DNA from 3 places in the Pseudomonas sp. NY11955 genome. Region 1 is predicted to be linked to each of the others. Evidence: riboswitches for the same ligand, from Rfam matches in the RefSeq annotation. Region 1 holds a riboswitch; each other region holds the start of a gene.
The links. A riboswitch is a leader RNA that binds a small molecule or an ion and turns the genes downstream of it on or off. The one in region 1 is predicted to bind cobalamin.
Positions count from the first base shown of each region.

Region 2: linked by a shared signal. The riboswitch ahead of cobW (cobalamin biosynthesis protein CobW) and the one ahead of ACNFBR_RS09445 (ABC transporter substrate-binding protein) in region 1 are both predicted to bind cobalamin.
Region 3: linked by a shared signal. The riboswitch ahead of ACNFBR_RS14415 (CbtB domain-containing protein) and the one ahead of ACNFBR_RS09445 (ABC transporter substrate-binding protein) in region 1 are both predicted to bind cobalamin.

Region 1 covers NZ_JBLUPS010000004.1:180,882-188,612, forward strand. The annotation lists gene ACNFBR_RS09435 (TonB-dependent receptor) at 1-600, shown strand, start outside; gene ACNFBR_RS09440 (DUF1624 domain-containing protein) at 786-1,952, shown strand; cobalamin riboswitch at 1,981-2,179, shown strand; gene ACNFBR_RS09445 (ABC transporter substrate-binding protein) at 2,290-3,300, shown strand; gene ACNFBR_RS09450 (FecCD family ABC transporter permease) at 3,300-4,316, shown strand; gene ACNFBR_RS09455 (ABC transporter ATP-binding protein) at 4,322-5,101, shown strand; gene ACNFBR_RS09460 (OprD family porin) at 5,140-6,477, shown strand; gene ACNFBR_RS09465 (hypothetical protein) at 6,518-6,841, opposite strand; gene ACNFBR_RS09470 (hypothetical protein) at 7,112-7,591, shown strand; gene ACNFBR_RS09475 (diguanylate cyclase) at 7,651-7,731, shown strand, end outside.
Region 2 covers NZ_JBLUPS010000006.1:198,719-206,449, reverse strand. The annotation lists gene cobN (cobaltochelatase subunit CobN) at 1-2,557, opposite strand, end outside; gene cobW (cobalamin biosynthesis protein CobW) at 2,561-3,628, opposite strand; cobalamin riboswitch at 3,728-3,945, opposite strand; gene ACNFBR_RS13845 (glyoxalase superfamily protein) at 4,047-4,424, shown strand; gene ACNFBR_RS13840 (hypothetical protein) at 4,421-4,783, shown strand; gene ACNFBR_RS13835 (branched-chain amino acid aminotransferase) at 5,004-6,023, shown strand; gene ACNFBR_RS13830 (multidrug/biocide efflux PACE transporter) at 6,181-6,609, opposite strand; gene ACNFBR_RS13825 (LysR family transcriptional regulator) at 6,702-7,553, shown strand; gene ACNFBR_RS13820 (RHS repeat-associated core domain-containing protein) at 7,611-7,731, opposite strand, start outside.
Region 3 covers NZ_JBLUPS010000006.1:340,208-347,938, reverse strand. The annotation lists gene ACNFBR_RS14430 (acyl-CoA dehydrogenase family protein) at 1-380, shown strand, start outside; gene ACNFBR_RS14425 (class II aldolase/adducin family protein) at 405-1,199, shown strand; gene ACNFBR_RS14420 (LLM class flavin-dependent oxidoreductase) at 1,363-2,463, shown strand; cobalamin riboswitch at 2,531-2,755, shown strand; gene ACNFBR_RS14415 (CbtB domain-containing protein) at 2,849-3,037, shown strand; gene ACNFBR_RS14410 (CbtA family protein) at 3,047-3,733, shown strand; gene ACNFBR_RS14405 (cobalamin biosynthesis protein) at 3,733-4,119, shown strand; gene cobM (precorrin-4 C(11)-methyltransferase) at 4,154-4,906, shown strand; gene ACNFBR_RS14395 (DUF1272 domain-containing protein) at 4,973-5,215, shown strand; gene ACNFBR_RS14390 (response regulator) at 5,438-6,052, shown strand; gene ACNFBR_RS14385 (transporter substrate-binding domain-containing protein) at 6,066-7,731, shown strand, end outside.

The DNA of each region.
Region 1 (7,731 bases):
TTGACCGAAGCGAAGCAGACCGAGCTGGGCCTCAAGCAGCGCTTCTGGGAAGGCCGTGGCGAATGGACGCTGGCCGCCTACCACATCGTCAAGAAGAAGCTGCTGGTGGATGACCCGATCACCCACGAGAAGCAACAGGCTGGCCAGCAGACCTCCGACGGCCTCGAAGCGACCCTGGAGCTGGCGCTGGCGCACCAATGGCAGGTGTCTGCCAACGCATCGCTGGTACGCGCCAGGTACGACGACTTCGACGAAATGGTCGATGGCGTGGCGCAGGACCGCGCCGGCAACCGCCCGGCCAACGTGCCACGGCGTACCGCCAACCTGTGGCTGAGCAAAGGTTTCGGCCAGCAGCTGGAAGCCGGCATTGGCGCGCGCTATGTGGATGAGCGTTATGCCGACACCGCCAATGCCCAAAGCGCTCCCGGCTATACGGTGGTCGATGCCAATATCGCCTGGCAGGTGTTGCCGGATGTGCGGCTGGGGTTGCAGTTGAACAACCTGTTCGATCGCGAGTATGTGCAGTCGGCGTTCAGTGGGCAGCAGTGGTTGATGGGGATGCCGCGCTCGTATTTTGCGACGGTGGATTACACCTTCTGACCTGAGCTGCCTGTGTGGACCTCTTCGCAGCACAAGGCTGCTCCCACAAGTCATCACCCGCCTGTAGGAGCAGCCTTGCGCTGCGAAAAGGCCAGCACAGGCGCCACAAAAACCTCTACCAATCTATTACATATTAGCTATAAGATAACGTTTCAGATGACACTCATTCCTATCAGCGACCCTCCATGACAAGCGCCAGCGCCACGCCCACCTTGATCACCCAGCGCCTGCAGAGCATCGATGCCCTGCGCGGCCTGGTAATCCTGTTCATGCTCCTGGACCACGTTCGCGAGACCTTCTTCCTGCACCGCCAGGTCAGCGACCCGATGACCATCGACACCACAGAGCCATCGCTGTTCGTCAGCCGCACCCTCGCCCACCTTTGCGCGCCAGTGTTCGTCCTGCTGACCGGCCTGTCGGCCTGGCTGTACGGCGAGAAGCATCAGGGCCGAGGCGACGTCTCGGCGTTCCTGTTCAAGCGCGGGTTGTTCCTGGTGGCGCTGGAGTTCACCCTGGTCAACTTCGCCTGGACCTTCCAGTTGCCGCCCAGCGTGATCTACCTGCAGGTGATCTGGGCCATCGGTGTCAGCATGATTGCCCTGTCGCTGCTGGTGTGGCTGCCACGCGCCGCGCTGCTCGCCCTGGGCGCCCTCATCGTCGCCGGGCACAACTTGCTCGACGGCCTGCACTTTGGTGTGGAATCTGCGCTGCATGTGCCTTGGGCGATTCTGCATGACCGTGGCTGGCTGGCGTTTTCCGACAACCTGCGCCTGCGCACGTCGTACCCGGTGCTGCCATGGATCGGCGTCATCGCCCTGGGCTACGGCCTGGGCCCCTGGTTCGCTCGCGGCAGCGCTGCCGGGCAACGCCAGCAACGCCTGCTGCTGGCCGGGTTGCTCGCACTGCTGGGTTTTGTGGTGTTGCGCATGTTCAACGGCTACGGGGAGGCGCCATGGAGCGGCTACCCTACCTTCACGCAAACCCTGATGAGCTTCTTCAACATCACCAAATACCCACCGTCGCTGCTGTTCCTGGCCCTGACCCTGGGCTGCGGCCTGCTGTTGCTGCGGGCCTTCGAGCGTGCTTCCCAGCCGCGCTGGATCAGTGCCCTGGCGGTGTTCGGTGCAGCCCCCATGTTCTTCTACCTGCTGCACCTGTATGTGTTGAAGCTGCTGTACCTGGCCTGTGTAGCGCTGCTGGGTCTCAACCATGGCGACTACTTTGGCTTCGACGGCATTGCAGCGGTATGGGTGGTTGCAGTGCTGCTGGCGGTTGCGCTGTACCGACCGGTGCGCGGGTTCGCCAAGCTAAAGCAGCGGCGCCGCGACATCCGCTGGCTGAAGTACTTCTGAAAAGCGTTTTCACCCGGCGGCGCGATGGTCTACCATGCGGGCCGCCGGTTTCCACCACGGAACTAATAGGGAATCCCAGGCCCGCCAACACGGGCCAAACGGAACTGCCCCCGCAACTGTAGGTGCCGAGCCTGCTCCATCGATGCCACTGGGCCTAACACCCGGGAAGGCCGGAGCCAGGCCGTGACGCACCAGTCAGGAGACCTGCCGGCCTACATACACCAACCGGCGGGGTGTCCGGGATTGGCCATCAGTGTTGCCTCAGCCACCAGCAGGGGCTCGGCGATGCCTGTCCGCGCGTTCCTCACCCGAACTGTCCGATAGGAGATCGCCCAGCATGCTGCCCCGTTTCGCCACCCTGCTCGCCGGCCTAGGCCTCACCGGCCTGGCTCAGGCCGCCGCCACCCACTACCCGCTCACGGTCGACAACTGCGGCAAGCCGCAGACCTTCGCCCAGGCACCGCAGCGCGCCGTCACCATCGGCCAGGCTGGGACCGAGATGCTTTATGCATTGGGCCTGGGCGACAAGCTGGCGGGCACCTCGCTGTGGTTCAACAACGTGCTGCCCGAGTACCAGGCGGTGAATGCCAAGGTGCCGCGCCTGGCCGACAACGAACCCAGCTTCGAGGCAGTGGTCGGCAAGCGCCCGCAGCTGGTGGCGGTGCAGCTCGAATGGACGGTCGGCGCCCAGGGCGTGGTCGGCACCCGCGAACAGTTCGACGAGCTGAATATCCCCACCTACCTGCTGCCCTCGGACTGTGAAGGCAAGGACAACCTGGTCGGTGCCGACGGCACACGCCTGCAGGCCTTCCAGGTGAACAGCATCTACAAAAGTGTCAGCCAGCTGGCTGAGATCTTCGACGTACAGGCGCGCGGCGCGGCCCTGAACGCCGAGCTGAAGGGCCGACTGGACAGTGCCAAGGCGCAACTGGCCGGCAAGGACCTGTCGACAACCTCTGCGCTGTTCTGGTTTTCCAGCGCCGACCTCGACATCGCCCCCTATGTGGCCGGCCGCCAAGGCGTCGCCGACTTCATGTTGCGCACCCTCGGTGTGCGCAACGTGGTCGAGTCCAGCGAAGAATGGCCAACCGTAGGTTGGGAAACCCTGGCCAAAGCCAACCCGACCTGGCTGATCATCGCGCGCATGGACCGCCGCCGCTTCCCCGCCGACGACTACCAGAAAAAACTCGAATTCCTGCGCAGCGACCCGGTAACCCGCAACATGGACGCGGTGAAGCACGACCACATCATCATTCTCGACGCCGACGCCATGCAGGCCGGCATCCGCCTGTTCCGCGGCGTGCAGACGCTGTCCGCAGCGTTTGCCAGCGGTAAAGCAGCCCAGTGATGATGCGCCTGTTACCCTGCATCGCGGTTGCCCTGGCAGCCTTGTTGGCCGCCCTGCTGGCCGGTATCGCCATCGGTGAAACCAACCTGTCGCCCAGCGTGGTCGGTCAGGTGCTGGCCAACCACCTGTGGCAGGCCGGCTACCCGGTCGACCCGATCGACGCCGGTATCGTCTGGAACTACCGCCTGACCCGCACCCTGGTCGCGGCCGCTTGCGGCGCCGGGCTGGCCACCTGCGGCGTGATACTCCAGGCGCTGTTGCGCAACCCGCTGGCCGAGCCATACCTGCTGGGGCTGTCTGCCGGTGCCTCGACCGGCGCGGTACTGGTCGGCCTGCTGGGCCTGGGTAGCCTGGCGCTGAGCATGTCCGCCGGGGCGTTCATCGGCGCCGGGGCGGCATTTGCCCTGGTGCTGGTACTGGCCCGCGCGGCCGGCCCCAGCAACAACAACGCCCAGGTGATCCTTGCCGGTATCGCCGGCTCGCAGCTGTTCAATGCCCTGACCGCTTTCCTGATCACCAAGTCGGCCACTGCCGAGCAGGCGCGTGGCATCTTGTTCTGGCTGCTGGGCAACCTCAGTGGCGTGCGCTGGCCTTCGGTGTGGCTGGCTGTGCCGGTGGCGCTGTTCGGCTTGCTGGTGTGCCTATGGCATCGCCGCGCACTGGATGCCTTCACCTTCGGTGCCGATTCGGCAGCCTCGCTGGGCATCCCGGTGCGGCGCACCCAGTTGCTGCTGATCAGCTGTGCGGCGCTGGTCACGGCGGTGATGGTGTCGATTGTCGGCGCCATCGGTTTTGTCGGGCTGGTGATACCTCACGCTCTGCGTTTGCTGCTCGGTCCCGGGCACAGCCGCTTGCTCCCCGCCAGCGCGCTGGGCGGTGCGCTGTTCCTGATTGCCGCTGACATCCTTTCGCGCACACTGATCACCGGCCAGGTGATCCCGGTGGGCGTGGTGACCGCGCTGATCGGCGCGCCAGTCTTCGCGCTGATTCTGGTCAGCCGTCGGGGGCGTCCATGACCCTCATGGCCGCTGTACACATGCCTCCGTTGAGCTGTCAAAGGCTGGGCCTACAACTGGCCGGCAATACCGTACTCAGCGATATCGACCTTAGCGTTGTCGCCGGTGAAACCCTGGGCATCGTCGGCCCTAACGGCTCGGGCAAATCCTCACTCCTGAAGTTGCTGGCAGGGCTGCGCAAACCCGCCTGCGGCAGCGTACAGCTCATGGGCGAAGCGCTGGCACAGATGCCCCGACGCCGTGTTGCCCAAGCCTTGGCGCTGGTCGAGCAACAGGCCGATACCCTCGATGCGATCAGTGTGTTCGACGCGGTTGCCTTGGGCCGCACGCCCTGGCTCTCGGCCCTGGCGCCGTTCTCCCGGCAGGACCGCGACATCGTCGAGCAGGCGTTGGCCGACCTCGATGCCCTGCACCTGCGTACGCGTCCGTGGGGCTCGCTGTCCGGTGGCGAGCGCCAGCGTGTGCACATCGCCCGCGCTCTGGCCCAGCGGCCGCAAATCCTGCTGCTGGACGAGCCGACCAACCACCTGGATATCCAGCATCAACTAAGCCTGCTGCAGCAAGTGCAGGCCCTGCCGGTAACCACCCTGGTGGCCCTGCATGACCTCAACCAGGCGCTCACCTGCGACCGTGTCGCGGTACTCGACAAGGGCCGCCTGGTCGCCCTCGGCAGACCATACGAAGTGCTCACCCCCGAACGCCTGCTGAGCACCTTTGGCATCCACGCCCACTACCTCACCGACCCTTTCGACGGCGCGCGCATTCTGCGCTTTCGCGCCCCCTGAACCAGGAAGTTCTGCCCATGCCGTTGCGCCCTGTCGCCCTGAACCGGTTGTTGCTGGCACTGTCGCTACTGGGCCTGGCTCCTTTCACCCTGGCCGACTCCGCCCAGTCGCGAAGCAATGGCTTTGTCGAGGATGGCAGCTTGAACCTGCTCAACCGCAGCGTTTTCGACCAGCGTGACTACAAGAACGGCGGGCGCAACAGTGCAGCGCGCAATGCCTACAAACCGCGCAACGAACGTAATGGCAAGGCCGAGGAATGGGCCTATGGTTTGATGGGTACCTTCCAGTCCGGCTTCACCCAAGGCCTGATCGGTGTCGGGGTCGATGCCCATGCCTACCTGGGCGTGCAACTCGACAGTGGCGGCGGGCGAGCGGGCAAGGCGCGCTTGCTCGGGGTCGATAACGACGGGCATCCTGAAAACCAGTACAGCCGCGCCGGTGCGGCACTGAAACTGCGCGTGTCCGATACCGTGTTGTCTTACGGTGAGCAACGGGTCAAGACCCCAGTGTTCAGCTCCTCCGACAGCCGCCTGCTGCCCGAGACCGCCACGGGTTTCTTTCTCACCAGCAATGAACTCGACAACCTCAAGCTGGTCGCCGGGCACTTCAACGAAAGCACCGACCGCAACGCCTCCAGCCACGACCAAGGCTTCGTGGTGAACTACTCCAACGGCCGCCAGGGCAACCGCTTCGACCTGGCCGGTGTGGTGTGGAACCCCGGCACCGCCTTCAGCGCCAGCCTGTACACCTCACGTTACGAGGACAGCTGGAACCAGCACTACCTGGGCAGCACCTTCAGCCACGCCCTGGATGCCCGCCGCAGCGTCAGCCTGGACCTCAACCTGTATCGCACCACCGACACCGGCAAAGCGCTGTCCGGGCGTATCGACACCACCACCTGGAGCCTGCTCTCGCGTTACAACCAGGGCCCACACGGTTTCAGCCTGGGCTGGCAGCAAGTGGACGGCAACACGCCCTTCGACTACGTAACGCGCGGCGCGATTTTCATCACCAACGCGGTGCAGATGTCGGACTTCAACGCACCGAACGAAAAGTCATGGCAGGCACGCTACGACCTGGACATGGGCGCCTACGGCGTGCCGGGGTTGAACCTGACGGCGTTGTATGTGCGAGGCTTCGATATCGATGGCACACATGTGGACCCCAATGGCGGATATGCCTACCTGGGGTATGGCAAGGGTGGCAAGCATTGGGAGCGCGACCTGGAAGCGCGGTATGTGGTTCAGAGTGGCAAAGCCAAGGGGACGACGTTCTCGGTGAGGCACAACGAGCACCGGGGAAACACGGCGCAGGCGGAGCTGGATGGTGACCAGATACGGCTGGCGGTGGAGTGGCCGTTGTCGGGTGGTTTCTGAGGCACCGCTTCGCCTGAATGGGGCTACTGCGCAGGTTCTGTCAGGCAACTGAATTGCCAGCAGGCAGCAACCCCCACTGGGCCCGCTCCTGCACGCTCATCGCCGCCAACACCTCGGCAAACGTGCTTTCCAGCTCCAAACTGACGTTGTCGAACGCCCGGTAATGAGTCAGCAAATAGCGCTTCACCGTTTTCGGCCAACGCCGTTCCTTGTGCGCGGCATTGATGATGCTTTTGGCATCATGCCGCGTTGCCCCACGCCACAAGCCCGTCAACCTGTTCTCGAAATCACCGAAGGTCCACAGGTCCAGGCGATCTTCGAACTCGTCCAGCAGTTTGAGTTTGTACAGGGCCATATGTGGCATTGCGAGTCTCCCTTGGGTGCAATTAAAAAGCCATGCACGAGGGAAGGTAAGCACGCCGGGCAGATTTTGAAATGAACACGTCGTTCACATCCAATGCGCCACTGTCGGCGTTTTCCCACAAGTCAGCGCACTCACAACTGCATATGCGTGGTTTGCCAGACCGGATCCTGCTCCACATCAGCGCACCGCTCAAGGCAACTCACAGGGCTCGTCGTGGCCTGGCGGACATCGGTATAATCGGCAGCCTTCACTGCCCGACCAGGCCACGCCATGCCTCGCCTTCAGAAGTTGCTGTTGCCCCTGTTGCTGACTGCCGCACTCACCGCCTGCGACCAGAAACCCTCCCGTGAAGCACAGATCCTTGCCCAGCTTCCGCTGCAGGACGCCTACACACACAACATCGAGCGCATGGCCGTGCTGCTGGGCCGCACTCACCCGCAGCTGTCGCAAGCGAGCATTCAGGACGTGCTGCGCAAGCACCTCACCGTCGAAGACCAGCGCCAGGACCTGTTCCGCCTGTACAGCGAAAAGAACTTCAGCGACGCGGAATTCGCCACCATCGTCGCCGCCACCCAGGACCCGGCCAAAGCCCGCGCCCTGGAAGACACCGAAGCCGGTAAGCGCCTGAGCGAAAAACTCACCGCCCTGATGCGCGAGACCGCCCGCGATAGCAAAGTGCAGGCCTTGGTCGAGCAACGCATGCAGCAGGTGGAAGACGAGCTTGACGCCCTGGACAAGGCAGGTTCTTGAGTGCGGCGCGCAAGGCCATTCTTTTTCAGTAGCCCTTTTTCGATGCCCCGAGGTCAGGATTGCCACACGCCAAGCATGGATTGCGCCTGGATCTACGTACACTCATTCTGGTGCTTTGCGCCCTTACCGCAGTGGTCATG
Region 2 (7,731 bases), on a different contig from region 1:
CATCGAGGCGCCCACGGCTGGGTGCGCCGCTGGGGCCGGCGGGCACGAAACGCCCCGCCAGCGCCGCCAGCAAGCCATTCATTTCGGCGCTGCCACAGGCATCCAGGCTGGGAGCAACCCTTTCGCACAAGGCCTGCACCACGTCGTGCACCGGCTGCCACTCGCTCTGGGCGGGCAACTGTGCGCTGCCGTCCAGCGCCTGGCCGATCAGTTGCAGCGCCAGCAGCTCCAAGCGCTCGCGGGTATCCCCGCAGGTACGCCAGGGTTCACCGCTCATGGCCAGCAGTTGCTCAGGGCGTGCGCCCTGCCAGGCCTGCCCAAGCTCGCAATCGAGCGGGTCGAAACCTGGCACCAGGGCTTTGGCCAGGGCCCGCAGCAGGCTGGCATTGCCGCCGCGACCGTCGCCACGTTCAACCCGCAACAGCGCCAGCAGCGTATCCAGGCGCAGCCGCCCTTCTGGCGACTGGCCAAACACATGCAGGCCATCGCGAATCTGTGACTCCTTCAGGTCGCACAAGTAGGTGTCCAGGCGCGGCAGCCAGATAGCGGCATCGTCCAGTTGGCCTTCGAGCTGCAGCTCGCGGTCGATGTGGTTGGCCTTGACCAGCTCCAGGATGTCGCGCTGCAACTCGCGAGCACGTCGCGGGTCGAGCATCTGCGCTTCATAGAACTCGTCAGCCAGTTGCTCCAGGTGGCGCAGCGGGCCATAGGTTTCGGCACGGGTCAGCGGCGGCATCAGGTGGTCGATGATCACCGCCTGGGTACGGCGCTTGGCCTGGGCGCCCTCGCCCGGGTCATTGACGATGAATGGGTAGATGTTCGGCAACGGGCCAAGCAAGGCGTCTGGCCAGCACTGCGCCGACAGGCCAACGCCCTTGCCGGGCAGCCATTCCAGGTTACCGTGCTTGCCAACGTGGATCACCGCGTCGGCGGCAAAGGCATGACGCAGCCAGAAGTGAAACGCCAGGTAACCGTGCGGCGGCACCAGGTCTGGGTCGTGGTAGACCGCGCTCGGGTCCACCTGGTAGCCCCGCGCCGGCTGGATGCCAACGAACGTCAGGCCAAAGCGCAGGCCGGCGACCATCAGCCGGCCACCGCGGTACATCGGGTCTTGCTCTGGCGGCCCCCAGCGTTCCAGCACGGCCTGGCGGTTGGCCTCGGGCAAGCGTTCGAACGCGGCCTGGTAGTCGGCCAGGCTCAAGCTCTGCGCGCAGGGGCGCAGGTCGAGGTGGTCGAGGTCGTTGGTCACGCCGCCGAGCAACTGATGGATCAGTTGCGTGCCGCTGCCCGGCAGGTCGGCCAGCGGATAGCCTTCGGCCTGCAATGCCTTGAGAATGTTCAACGCTGCAGCGGGAGTGTCCAGGCCAACGCCGTTGCCAATGCGGCCATCCCGGGTCGGGTAGTTGGCCAGCACCAGGGCAACACGCTTCTGGGCATTGGGCAGACGCGCCAGCTCGACCCAGCGGCGGGCCAGCTCGGCGACGAAGTCCATGCGCTCGGGGTGAGCGCGGTAACACACCACGTCGGACTGGCTGCGCTCGCTGCGCCAGGCCATGTCCTTGAAACTGACCGGGCGGGTGATGATGCGCCCGTCCAGCTCAGGCAGGGCAATGTGCATGGCCAGGTCACGCGCGCCCAGGCCCTGCTCGCTGGCTTCCCAGCCGGGCTGGTTGTCTTGCGCGCAAATGGCCTGCAGCACCGGGATGTCGCGGCGCAACGGGCGCAGGTTGGGGCGTTCGGGGCTGGACAGGGCAAAGCCGGTGGTATTGACCAGCACTTCGGCGCCAACCTCGTCCAGCCAGGCTTCGACCTGTTCCAGGCAGGCGCTTTCCTTCAGGCTGGCAACGGCAATCGGCAGCGGGTTCAGCCCGGCAGCCCGCAGGCGCTGACAGAACACGTCGATGAACGCGGTATTGGCCGCCTGCAAGTGCGAGCGGTAGAACAGCAGCGGCGCCACCGGGTGCTCGGGGTGCCAGTGCGGGTACCAGTCTTCCAGCTCCGCACTGCCCTTGGCCGGGTGATAGACCGCCGTGCGCGGCAACGGCTGCGGCTCGTCCCAGGTGTAGTCGCGGCCTAGCCACTGGCTGGCCAGGCAGTTGAACAGGTTGCGGGCGTTGGCCTTGCCGCCCTGGCGCAGATAATGCCAGAGGCGCTCGGCCTGCTCGCCTGTGACATTGCCCAGGCCGGTCAATTCCGGGTCCGGGCGGTCGTCGCCCGGTACCAGGATCAGCTGCACGCCTCGGGCGGCCAGCTCGACCAATTGCTCCACGCCATAGCGCCAGTAACCAACGCCACCGTGCAGCGACACCAGAATGACCTTGGCGTGGCGCAGCACCTGGTCGACGTACAAGTCGACCGAGGCATGGTTCTGCACCTGCATGGGGTTGGCCAGGCGCAGGCTGGGGAAGTCTTCGGGCAAGTGCTCGGCGGTATCGGCGAGCAATGCCAGGTGCGAATCGCCGCTGCAGAGAATCACCAGCTCGGCGGGTGTCTGGCCAAGGTCGGCAATGCTGTCATCCGGCACGAAGCCGCCGGGCTGGGTCCGCAGCAGGTGCATGGGTCAGGCGCCCAGGGCCTGGCGCAGGCGCGCTTCCAGTTGAGTAGCGTCGAGGTCCTGTCCGATCAGCACCAAGCGGGTGATGCGTGGCTCGTCGGCGCGCCAGGCACGGTCGAAGTGTTTGTCGAAACGGGTACCCACGCCTTGCACCAGCAGGCGCATCGGCTTGCCCGGGATGGCGGCGAAGCCTTTGGCGCGCAGGATGCCGAACTCCACCACCAGTTGGGTCAGTGCGTCGAGCAGCAGGCTCTCGTCGGCTTCGGGCAGGTCGATGGAGATGGAATCGAAGGCGTCGTGGTCATGGTCGTCATGCTCGTCGCCGTCGTGGTGCGAATCGTGGTGGGTACGTCGGCCATCGATGTGCGCCTCGGACTCTGCCCCCACGCCCAGCAGCACCTCCAGTGGCAGCTTGCCGCTGCTGGCCTCGATCACTTTCACCGCCGGCGGCAGTTCTTCGGCCACTTCCGCCCGCACCTTGGCCAGGCCTTCGGCATCGATCAGGTCGGCCTTGTTCAGTACCACCAGGTCGGCGCTGGCCAACTGGTCGGCGAACAGCTCGTGCAGTGGCGATTCATGGTCCAGGTTGGGGTCGAGCTTGCGCTGGGCATCGACCTGGTCCGGGTAGGCGGCGAAGGTGCCAGCGGCCACAGCTGGGCTGTCGACCACGGTGATGACCGCATCGACGGTGCAGGCATTGCGGATTTCCGGCCATTGGAAGGCCTGCACCAGCGGCTTGGGCAGGGCCAGACCGCTGGTTTCGATGAGGATGTGGTCGAGGTCGCCACGGCGAGCCACCAGTTCGCGCATTACCGGGAAGAATTCTTCCTGCACGGTGCAGCACAGGCAGCCGTTGGCCAGCTCGTAGACGCGGCCGCTGGCTTCTTCCTCGGTGCACCCGATGCTGCACTGCTTGAGGATTTCGCCATCGATCCCCAGCTCGCCGAATTCGTTGACGATGACCGCGATGCGACGGCCCTGGGCGTTGTCGAGCATGTGGCGCAGCAAGGTGGTCTTGCCCGAGCCGAGGAAGCCGGTGACGATGGTGACGGGGAGCTTGGCCAGTGTTTTCATGTCGCATTGCCCTTGGCAGTGTGGCGCGGGCATGCAGGACGACAGCCGCGGGCCAGGTTGGCCGGGCTTGTTCGCCACCGGATCACCCCGCCCGGTTGAAAGTCGAAAACGTGACGAGGCAGGTCTCCTGGCTCGCACCGTTCCATTGCCCCGTTCAGTTGAACAGCGGGCTGGCGGGATGACGCCTTCCCGCGCGCTGGCGCAGTGGCAATGTCGATCCGTTGTCGGTGCTTACAGTTGCGGGGGCAGCCGCGGCTTGTACCGCGTTCCCATCTTAGCTTCGGCCTGGCCGAAGAACCTCGAAGTGGCAAGGCTACGCAGTGGCTGGCGGGTGGTCAACCATTGCGGCGGCGCCGGTCGACAACGCTGGGCGCAACTGCGTTACAGTGGCGGCTTCACCCACGGTCAAGGACGCCCCATGCCCCTCGCCCCCGCCATACCCGTACTGCGCATTTTCTCGGTCGACAAGGCCAAGGAGTTCTACGTCGATTTTCTAGGTTTTACCCTGGATTGGTCGCACCGCTTCAGCCCGGACTTGCCGTTGTACATGCAGATTCACCGCGATGGCCTGATCCTGCACCTATCCGAGCACCATGGCGATGCATGCCCCGGTTCAACCGTGTTCGCCCGCATCGACGACCTGCGCGCGCTGGAGCGCGAGCTGCAGGATAAACAGTACGGTTACGCCCGGCCCGAGGCCGAGCGCCTGGACTGGGGCCTGCAGATGCAGGTGTGGGACCCGTTCGGCAACCGCCTGCGCTTTTGCCAGCAGATCGATGACGAGGCCAACCCGTGAAGACGCTGGGCAAACGCGAAATGGCCCGCCTTGAGCGGGAGCTGGTGGCGTGCCTGACCGATGCCTGCGAAACCGCCAAGGCGCAGATCGTCGGCTTCAGCTGGCTTACCCATCGCCACGACCCCGAGGACTTTCCGGGCAGCCTGCGTATTACCTGGGTATTTGAGCAAGAGGCCGATAAAGCCGCTGCCGTGGCGAGCGAAGCGAAAGCGCGCATGCTGGCGCTGACCCGCCAGGCGCTGGAGCAAGCCGGCATAAAGCTGGACCATCCGGCCTGGCATGTGCGGTTTGACAGTGAAGAAGCCTGCGCGCAGAGCCACGCCGGAGACTGGGCCAAGCGCTTGCAGACGCAACGCTGAGGGCAGGCCGCTGTTTACACCGTGCAAGGTTGTGTCGCCAGTCCCGGCCTCTTCGCAGCACAAGGCTGCTCCTACAGCGCCAGTGGGCCGCGAAAAATGCATCGCAGGCTATCAATTCGTGACTGGCCGTTCCCGATCCGCCAAGGATGTATTAAGGTGGCATGGTGCGCATATAACAGCAGCCCGAGAGATCGGGCACTTGCAAGACAATGAGGGTGTCATGAGCAACGAAAGCATTAATTGGGACAAGCTGGGTTTCGACTACATCAAGACCGACAAACGCTACCTGTCCGTATGGCGCAATGGCGAGTGGGACAAAGGCACCCTGACCGAAGACAACGTACTGCACATCAGTGAAGGCTCCACGGCGCTGCACTACGGCCAGCAGTGCTTCGAAGGCCTCAAGGCCTACCGCTGCAAGGACGGCTCGATCAACCTGTTCCGCCCAGACCAGAACGCCGCCCGCATGCAGCGCAGCTGCGCCCGCCTGCTGATGCCGCACGTGCCGACCGATGTGTTCATCGAAGCGTGCAAGCAAGTGGTCAAGGCCAACGAAAAGTTCGTGCCACCGCACGGCAAAGGTGCCCTGTACCTGCGCCCGTTCGTGATCGGCACCGGCGACAACATTGGCGTGCGCACCGCCCCCGAGTTCATCTTCTCGGTGTTCGCCATCCCGGTTGGCTCGTACTTCAAAGGCGGCATGAAACCGCACAACTTCCAGATTTCCAGCTTCGACCGCGCTGCCCCGCAAGGCACCGGCGCAGCCAAGGTGGGTGGCAACTACGCTGCCAGCCTGCAGCCGGGCGCTGAAGCGAAGAAAGCCAACTTCGCCGACGCCATCTACCTCGACCCGCTGACCCACACCAAAATCGAGGAAGTCGGTTCGGCCAACTTCTTCGGCATCACCGCCAACAACGAATTCGTGACCCCGAAATCGGCTTCGGTGCTGCCTGGCATCACCCGCCTGTCGCTGATGGAACTGGCGCAATCGCGCCTGGGCCTGACCGTGATCGAAGGCGATGTCGAAATCAACAAGCTGGACCGCTTCATCGAAGCTGGTGCCTGCGGTACCGCTGCGGTGATCACCCCAATCGGCGGCATCGAGTACAACGGCAAGCTGCACGTGTTCCACGACCTGGAAAAGGTCGGCCCGGTCACCCAGAAGCTCTACAACGAGCTGACCGGCATCCAGAGCGGTGACGTTGAAGCACCGGCTGGCTGGATCGTCAAAGTCGCCTGAGGCACTTCAGCGGTTTGAAAAAGGGGCATGCCAGTTAATGGCATGCCCCTTTTTATTGGCTGTGGGAGCGGGCTTGCCCGCGAACACCGGCGAAGCCGGTGCCATTCACCGCGTTGGATTTTTCGCGGGCAAGCCCGCTCCCACAGGTACAGGTTGCTCATGCCAGGCGACGCTGCATCAGCAGATGCCGGGCTTTGTCGAACGCCCAGTTGTACAGCACGGTGTAGGGCAGAATGATCACGAAGAAGCCCAGCTCCACCATGAACGCCTGCAGCAACGAAATATCCAGCATCCACGCCGCCACCGGCAGGCACCACACCACCAGCCCGGCCTCGAAGCCCAGGCCATGCACGAAACGCGCACGGGCCTTCCAGTGGATACGCTCGGCCTGTACGTAGCGATCGACCAGCGCGTTGTATACCATGTTCCACAGCATGGCGATGACCGACAGGGTCACAGCCAGCGCGCCCGCCGTCGCCAGTGACTTGCCCATGATCCAGGACAGCAGCGGCGCACACAGCAACACCGCGAACACTTCGTAGCCAACGGCGTGAACCAGGCGTTCGGTAAAGGACACGTTTTTCATTGCAAATTCCATCCATTGCGTGAGTCGTACTTCCTATTTTCTTTGACAGAACTGATACTCGCGATATAGCTACCATCGGTTTTATCAATACCATGCGTTACTCACCTGAAGCACTGGTTGCCTTTGTCGAAGCCGCATCGCTGGGTTCGTTTTCCGCGGCGGCCCGCAAGCTGCGTAAAAGCCAGTCCACCATCAGCATCGCCATCGCCAATTTCGAAGCCGATATCGGCTGCCCGCTGTTTGATCGCGGTGGCCGCCACCCCACGCTCAATGAGGCCGGCCGGCAGGTGCTGATTCATGTCGAGGCGATTCTCGATGCCAGTGCCCAACTCGATGCGCTGGCGGTGCGCCTGGCGGAAAACGTCGAACCGCTGGTGTCGGTGGTGATGTCGGACAGCTACAGCGTCACCTTCCAAGGCGCCGTGATGGCCAGCTTCGCCCAACACTACCCGCACACCGAATTGCGCTGCGGCCCGGCGGAAGACGCTGATGTGATCGAGATGATCCAGCAGGGCCTGGCCCATGTCGGCATTCTTGCCGCGCAGCCCAGCTACCCCGCCGACGTGGCCGTGGCGCGCTTGCCGGAGCAGGCGGAATTTGGCGTTTACGTGGCCAGCGGGCACCCGTTGGCAAACCTCGCACAGGTACAGGCACAGCACCTGGAAAATGCACGGCAGCTGTATATCAAGACTTATGCTCCCAGCCTGCACCACGGGCGCGGCCAGGCCTGGTCGGCACCGGATTACCTCACCCTGCTGGAGTTCGCCGTGCGCGGGTTTGGTTGGGCTGAGCTGCCCAGGGCACTGGTGACACGGTTTGGCAATGGGCTGGTAGAGTTGCAGATAGCGGGCTACCCGCGCCGGGTGGACATGGATGTTGTCTGGTCGAGCCGGCGGGCGCTGGGGCCGGCGGGGCAGTGGCTGGTGGAACAGATGCTGGGATAGCCAGAAAGCCTTCTTTGACAGTGTCCAGCCAAACGGGCCGGAATACACTGGCAAGTATTATCTACCAGCCCGTATTCTCGACAATTTTTGCTTAACCACTTGGACTAGAGCTCTCACTCTAGGAGGTTCGACACCGTAATTCAAATCCCTGATACTTTGCTGCGGATTCGTACCTAAC
Region 3 (7,731 bases), on a different contig from region 1:
TGAACCAGCGAACGCCTTCCAACCTGGGCGCACCACTGGCCAGCCTGGCGCGCTTCCAGGAAGTGGTCGGGCGCATCGACACCCTGCTGTTCGCCAACCAGAGCCTGCTGGACGCGGCCGCCAGCGGCAAGACCGACCCGCGCCACGCCGGGCAGCTCAAACACCTGGTCAGCGGCAACGCCATCCAAGCCGTCGAGCTGGCCATCGAGGCTGCCGGCAACCCCGGCCTGTCACGGCGCAATCCGTTGGAGCGGCACTATCGCGATGTGCTGTGCAGCCGAATCCACACTCCCCAGGATGACGTGGTACTCGGCCAGGTCGGCCGCGCAGCCCTGGCGCAGGTGCTGCACAGCCAGGTTGGCACCCAACGCGGCTACTGAGCCCTCACATTTTTGGAGAACACCATGACTGTACTGTCTGTCGTCACCCCCCAGGGAAACACCGTACGCCAGCGGGTCAGCGCCGAAGAATGGGAGGTACGGGTAAAGCTGGCCGCGGCCTACCGGCTGGCCGCCCTGTTCCGCTGGACCGACCACATCTACACGCACTTCTCGGCTCGCGTGCCGGGGCCAGACGAGCATTTCCTGATCAACGCCTTTGGTTTGCTGTTCGACGAAATCACCGCATCCAACCTGGTCAAGGTCGATGTAGACGGCACGATCATCGATGATCCGCTGGGCCTGGGTATCAACCAGGCCGGTTATGTGATTCACAGCGCCATTCACCGTGCGCGGCCCGACCTCAAGGCCGTGCTGCACACCCACACGCGTGACGGCGCTGCAGTGTCGGCGCAACGCGATGGCCTGCTGCCGATTTCGCAGCACGCCCTGGCCTACTACAGCCGCGTGGTGTACCACGACTATGAAGGCGTCGCCTTGGACCTGGATGAGCAGCAGCGGCTGGTGGCCAACCTGGGCGACAGCAACATCCTGATCCTGCGCAACCATGGCCTGTTGACCGGCGGCATCAGCGTCGAGCATGCCTTCCGCGAGCTGCACGGGCTGGAGCGCGCCTGCAACATCCAGGTGGCGGCGCAGGCCGGGGGCAATGACCAGCTACTGCATGCGGCGCCGGCGGCAATTGCCAAGGTGCATGAGCAGTCGAAGCGGTTTTCCGATGGGTTGGGGGAAGGCATCCAGCGGCACTGGGATGCACTGATCCGCCAGTTGGATCGGGAGGGGCTGGATTACCAGGACTGACAGCGTTACAGGGGCCTGAGTCAACCTTTTCGCGGGCAACCCCGCGCTCACCGCCAAGCGCCCCAGAGCCAGGCGCAGGCCCTCTACCACCGCCCTGCAAGGCCGCTTATCTCGCCGCCTGCGCGGCCCGAATCGCCCACTCAACAGCACAGGAGCTTCACCCATGAGCCTCGAATTCATCGGCCTCATCGGCCCGCAGGAAAGCAGCGAATCTCAGGCCCCACGTGGCCCGCTGGTGGACCTGGAGTTCATCAAAGCCTTTTCCCAGGCCCAGGAATACGGTGGCTTCGACAAGGCCTTGCTGGCGGTCAACACCAGCGCACCGGACTCGCTGATCCTGGCCAGCTATGTGGCCGCCCTTACCGAGCGCATCGGCCTGCTGGTAGCCCACCGTCCCGGTTTTCAGGCCCCGACTTTCGCCGCCCGCCAGTTTGCCACCCTCGACCAACTGAGCCGTGGCCGCGCTTCGATCAATGTCATCACCGGCGGCGACAGCGGCGACCTGCAGCGCGATGGCGACTTCCTCGACAAGGATGCCCGCTATGCCCGTACCGACGAATACCTGCAGGTCCTGCGCGACACCTGGACGCGCCATGAACCGTTCGACCACCAGGGCACGCACTACCGCGTCGAAGACAATCTGACCCTGGTCAAGCCCGTGCAGCACCTGCCGATCTACTTCTCCGGCGCCTCTGACGCGGCGGTCGAAGTGGCCGCCAAGCACGCCGATGTCTACATGATGTGGGGCGAACCGCTGGAGCAGGTAGGCGAGCGCATCACCAAGGTGCGCAAGGCCGCCGCCCGCTACGGGCGCGAAAAGCATATTCGCTTCAGCCTGTCGTTGCGGCCGATTCTGGGGGCTACCGAGGCCGAGGCCTGGGCCCGTGCCGAGCGCATCCTGGCCGATGCCCAGGCGCGCATCGGCATCCATCAGGGCAATCGCCGCGAGAAGAACTTCGGCAAGAGCAACGCCGGCTCCGAACGCCTGGTGCAGCTGGCCAGCCAGCGCAAGGTGCACGACACCCGGCTGTGGACCGAGATTGCCGCGCTAGGCGGTGGTGCAGGTAACTCCACCTCGCTGGTGGGCACTGCGGACCAGGTGGCCGAGGCGGCGCTGGCGTACTACGAACTGGGGGTAACCACCTTCCTGTTCCGCGGCTTTGACCAGCTACGTGATGCGGTGGAGTACGGGCAGGACCTGATCCCGCGGATTCGTGCGCTGGTTGAACGGCACGAGGCTGGGCGCAACGCGCGCACGGCCTAGCGCTCTACTCGCTGCACTGCCCTCCCAGGTCAAGTGCGGCATTGACGCCAAGCCCGCCCCATGCTCTTCTTATGCCTCGCGTTCAGGTGCCCCTCACGGGGTGAAACGGGAAACCGGTGCGTCGCAGGCCCTCCAACAGGGCCGGACAATGCCGGTGCTGCCCCCGCAACGGTAAGCGAGTGAAGCGTCTGTACCACTGTGCCTGGTAACTGCGGCATGGGAAGGTGACGTGTTCCAGGAGCCCTGCTCTTCCTCGCAAGCCCGGAGACCGGCCTGGCGTTCATGAACACCCCGCGGTGGGCGGGCGCTGTTGCATTCCCCTGGGCCACCTCGCCCGGGGCTGCCGCGCTCGCCCGTTGCCCACAAAAAAGCAGAGGAACGCGTCATGCCCATCACCAGCGCCAAACAACACAGCCTTGCCACCCCCGTTACCCTCAGCCAGCGCCTGGTCATCGCCGTCGGCGCCAGCCTGCTGGGCCTGTGCCTGGTGTACTTTGCCGGCTTCTCGCACATCGAGGCCGTGCACAACGCCGCCCACGACACCCGCCACAGCGCCGCCTTCCCCTGCCACTGAGTACCCCTGATGATCACGCGCATCGCCCGTACCGCGGGCTTCAGCGGGCTGCTTGCGGCCCTGTTGCTGACCCTGCTGCAAAGCTTTTGGGTCGCTCCGCTGATTCTTGAAGCGGAAACCTACGAGTCCTCGGCCCCCGCCGCACATCACGAGCATGGTGGCGAAGTGGCCGCCCATGAGCACAGTGCCGAAGCCTGGTCGCCGGAAGACGGCTGGCAGCGGGTGCTGTCCACCACCGGTGGCAACCTGGTGGTCGCGGTCGGCTTCGCCCTGATCCTGGCCGCCCTGTACAGCCTGCGCGAGCCGAAGCGCGCCGGCACGGGTGCACTGTGGGGGCTCGCCGGCTTCGCCGTGTTCTGCCTGGCCCCAACCCTTGGCCTGCCACCAGAGCTGCCAGGCACTGCGGCTGCCGACCTGGGTCAACGTCAAACCTGGTGGATTGGCACCGCCAGCGCCACTGCGCTGGGCCTGGCGTTGTTGGTGTTCGCCCGCCACTGGCTGCTGAAGGTGCTTGGCGCGGCACTGCTGGTGATTCCCCATGTGATCGGCGCACCGCAACCCGAGGTGCACGAAAGCCTGGCCCCTGAAGCGCTGGAAACCCAGTTCAAAGTAGCCTCCTGGCTCACCAACGCCGCCTTCTGGCTGGCCTTGGGCCTGCTCAGCGCATGGCTGTTCCGCCGTTCCAGCCAGGCCTGATGCCGGGCTTCTACGCCGGCTTTGGCTGCCGCCGAGGTTGCTCGGCGGACACCCTGCAAAACTTGCTGAGCCAGGCCCTGGACACCCAGGGCCTGGCATTGGCAGATCTGCGCGGCATTGCCAGCATCAGCCTGAAGGCCGACGAACCCGGTTTGCTGCAGTTGGCCGAACGCCTCGGTTTACCCTTGGTGCTGTACCATAGCGCGCAACTGCAACCATACGAACCCATGCTCAGCCACCGTTCCGCCGCAGCCCATGCCCACAGCGGCTGCTGGGGTGTAGCCGAGAGCGCGGCGTTGGCCTTGGCCAGCCAGCAGCTTGGCAGGGCCCGATTGCTGCTGGCCCGCCAGGTTCTGGGCCAGGCGACACTCGCCCTGGCCTGCTGAGCGCTTCACCCCCAAATTCTTGCAAGGACTATCCATGACCGTCTACTTCATCGGCGCCGGCCCCGGCGACCCGGACCTGATCACGGTCAAGGGCCAACGGCTGATTCGCCAATGCCCGGTGATCATTTATGCCGGCTCGCTGGTGCCCGCAGCCGTGCTCGAAGGTCACCAGGCCGAGACCGTGATCAACAGCGCCGAACTGCATCTGGAACAGATTGTCGCGGCCATGCAACGCGCGCACGAGCAAGGCCTGGACGTAGCCCGGGTGCATAGCGGCGACCCTAGCCTGTACGGTGCCATCGGCGAGCAGATCCGCCACCTGCAGGCGCTGGGTATCGATTACCAGATCATCCCTGGAGTCACCGCCACGGCAGCCAGCGCTGCCCTGCTTGGCTGCGAACTGACCTTGCCGGACGTGGCGCAGACGGTGATCCTTACCCGCTATGGCGACAGCTCGCCAATGCCGCCTGGCGAACAACTGAGCGATCTGGCGCGCCATGGCAGTACCCTGGCGATTCACCTGGGGGTCAAACACCTGTCGCGGATTGTCGATGAACTGCTGCCGCACTACGGCGCGCTCTGCCCGGTAGCGGTTGTGCATCGCGCCACCTGGCCAGACCAGGACTGGGTGCGCGGCAATCTCGGCGATATTGTTGAACGCGTGGCAACCAAGGACTTCCGGCGCACGGCCCTGATACTGGTAGGGCATGTGCTGGGCGATGCGCCGTTCGCCGAATCGGCCTTGTACCGTGCCGGGCATGCCCACCTGTATCGCCCCGGCAACTGAGCATTGCCAGCCTTGCACGGAGCATTGCAGACTCCCAGTTCCCGCCTGCGAACAGGAGCCATGCCCATGCTGGAACTACGCCCCAACTGCGAGTGCTGTGATACCGACCTGCCGGGTGACAGCCCCGATGTTCTGATCTGCTCCTTTGAATGCACGTTCTGCCGTAGCTGTGCCGAAACCCGCTTTCAAGGCCGTTGCCCAAACTGCACCGGCCAGTTGGTGGCCCGCCCGACCCGGGTGGGCCAGGCATTGGCCAACAACCCCGCCTCGACCCTGCGCGTAAAAAAACCGCACGCAGCCTGCACCTGAGCCATGGCAAAACCCTGACATCACCGCTTTGCGAGCGGTGATGTCTTTTCCGTTTTGTGTAGGACTTTTCAACAACAACTACGAGGACTTTCAACACCTCTATACTCGGCATTACCAAACTTCGGGAATGGTCGTATCGTGCAGCGCTTCCGATAACACCACTTGTAAACGTATTCCTGTGTGATCCAGGAAGCGGACCACATCCCTACAGGAGTTTTCCACATGACAACCGTGCTGATCGTCGACGACCACCCCATCGTCCGGCTGTCCTTGCGACTACTGCTCGAGCGTGAGCGCTTCCATGTCGTCGGCGAAGTCGGCGATGGCAGTGAAGTGGCACAGGAAGCCCGCAGACTGCGCCCGGACGTGGTCATTCTCGACATCGGCCTGCCTGGCCTGGACGGCATGGAAGTGATCAAACGCCTGCAGTGCCTGGAACCGGTACCGAAGATCATGGTGCTGACCGGCCAGGCCACCGACCTGTATGTGCGCCGCTGCCTGGACGCCGGGATCGGTGCCTTCGTCACCAAGGAAGAGGACCACGAAGCGCTGCTGTTTGCCCTCAAGGCCCTGGTCAAGGGGTACTCGACCTTTCCGCAGATGTCGGTCAACAGCAATTCGCTGGAAAGCGAGCCGGTCCGCCTGGCCAGCCTCTCCAACCGGGAAATGGAAGTACTGCGGCGCCTGGCGCGCGGCGAAAACAACAAGCATATCGGCACGTGCATGAACCTCAGCGCCAAGACCATCAGCACCTACCGGGGCCGAATCATGGAAAAGCTGAAGACTGAATCACTGGTTGAAATGGTCGACCTGGCCAAGCGCAACAGCGTCTATTGAGCAACCGACGCCCATGAAGCAGCTGCTGGCGAGCGCCCTCCTGGCCATCGGCCTGGCCAACGCTACTGCGCTGCAGGCCAGCAGCGAACCCCGCCAACTGCTGGCCCGCTCGGTCAGCGCCAGCGCCCCACTGGTGTTGTCCGAAGACGATCGCCACTGGTTGCAGCAACGCCCATATCTGGTTCTGGGCACATCACGCCCCGACTACCCGCCCTTCGAGATCAATATCAGCCAACGCGACTATGAGGGCCTTAGCGCAGACTACGCAGGCATCATCGGCGAACAGCTTGGTATAGCCATCGAAGTGCGGCGCTTTGACAGCCGTCACGAGGCTATCACCGCCCTGCGTGACGGCCGCATTGACCTGCTGGGCAGCTCGAACGCTTTCGAGGCGGCGGACGCCCAACTCAACCTCAGCACCCCCTACGCTGACGACCTGCCGGTGATCGTCACCCGTGAAGGGCGCAGCCTGAAAAGCACACCCGACCTCGCCGGCCTGCGCCTGGCCATGGTCGATCACTATTTGCCAGCCAGCAGCGTTCGCAGTCTGTACCCCAAGGCGCAACTGAGCCTTTACCGTTCGACCCTGGCCGGGCTTGCTGCGGTGGAGCTGGGCGAGGCTGACGCCTACCTGGGCGATGCCCTCAGCACCGATTTCACGATCGGCAAAAGTTTTCAAGGCACGTTGAAAATCGATCATTTCTCCCATGCAGTCCCCGAGGTGTTCGCCTTCGCCGTGGCCAGCAACCACGCACGCTTGCTACAACTGGTCGACAAAGCACTGGCGCGCATCAGCGAAAGCGAACGCCTGAACATTCTGCGCCGCTGGAGCAGCGGAAACACCAGCCTGCTGCTGCAGCGCCACCTGACCGCCCTCAGTGCCGAAGAACACGCCTGGATCGCCGCGCACCCCACCGTCAACGTACTGATCAATACTTCGCTGGCGCCACTCACGTTCAACGACACCCAGCAACACCCCAGTGGCATTACCCTCGACCTGCTCAAGCAGATCGGCTTGCGCACAGGGCTGCAATTCACCCCCGTCGCAAGCACGTCGGCCTACACCATGGTCGAACGCCTCAGCCGCGGTGATGCGCTGATGATCGGTGCCCTCGGCTATGGCGCGGAGCGCGCTAATCAACTGCGCTTTACCCGCCCCTATCTGGTCAGCCCACGGGTGCTGGTCACCCGCATCGACCAGGCATCGCCTGTTCAGACCATGGCATTGGATGGCCAGCGCATCGCCCTGGTGCGCGGCTCACCGCAACTGGCCATGTTGCAACGGCGCTACCCGCACGCCACGCTGGTCGAAGTGGACAACCCGCTCGGTCTGATGGAGGCCGTGGCCAATGGCAGCGCCGACGTCGCACTGAGCAACCATATCAATGCGGCCTACTACATCAGCCATGTGTTCAAGAATCGCTTGCGCATTGCCAGCGTCCTCGACGACGACCCGGCCATTGCCGCTTTCGCCGTCGCCGCCGACCAGCCCCAGCTACAGGCCATCCTCGACAAGGCGCTATTGAGCATTCCGCCCGAAGAGTTGGACCAGTTGATCAACCGCTGGCGTACCAGCACCCTGGTCAGCGACAGCCCATGGCGTGACTACCGTACTCTGGCTTTGCAAGTGCTGGTGCTGTCGGCCCTGTTGCTGGCCGGCGTGGTGTTCTGGAACAGCT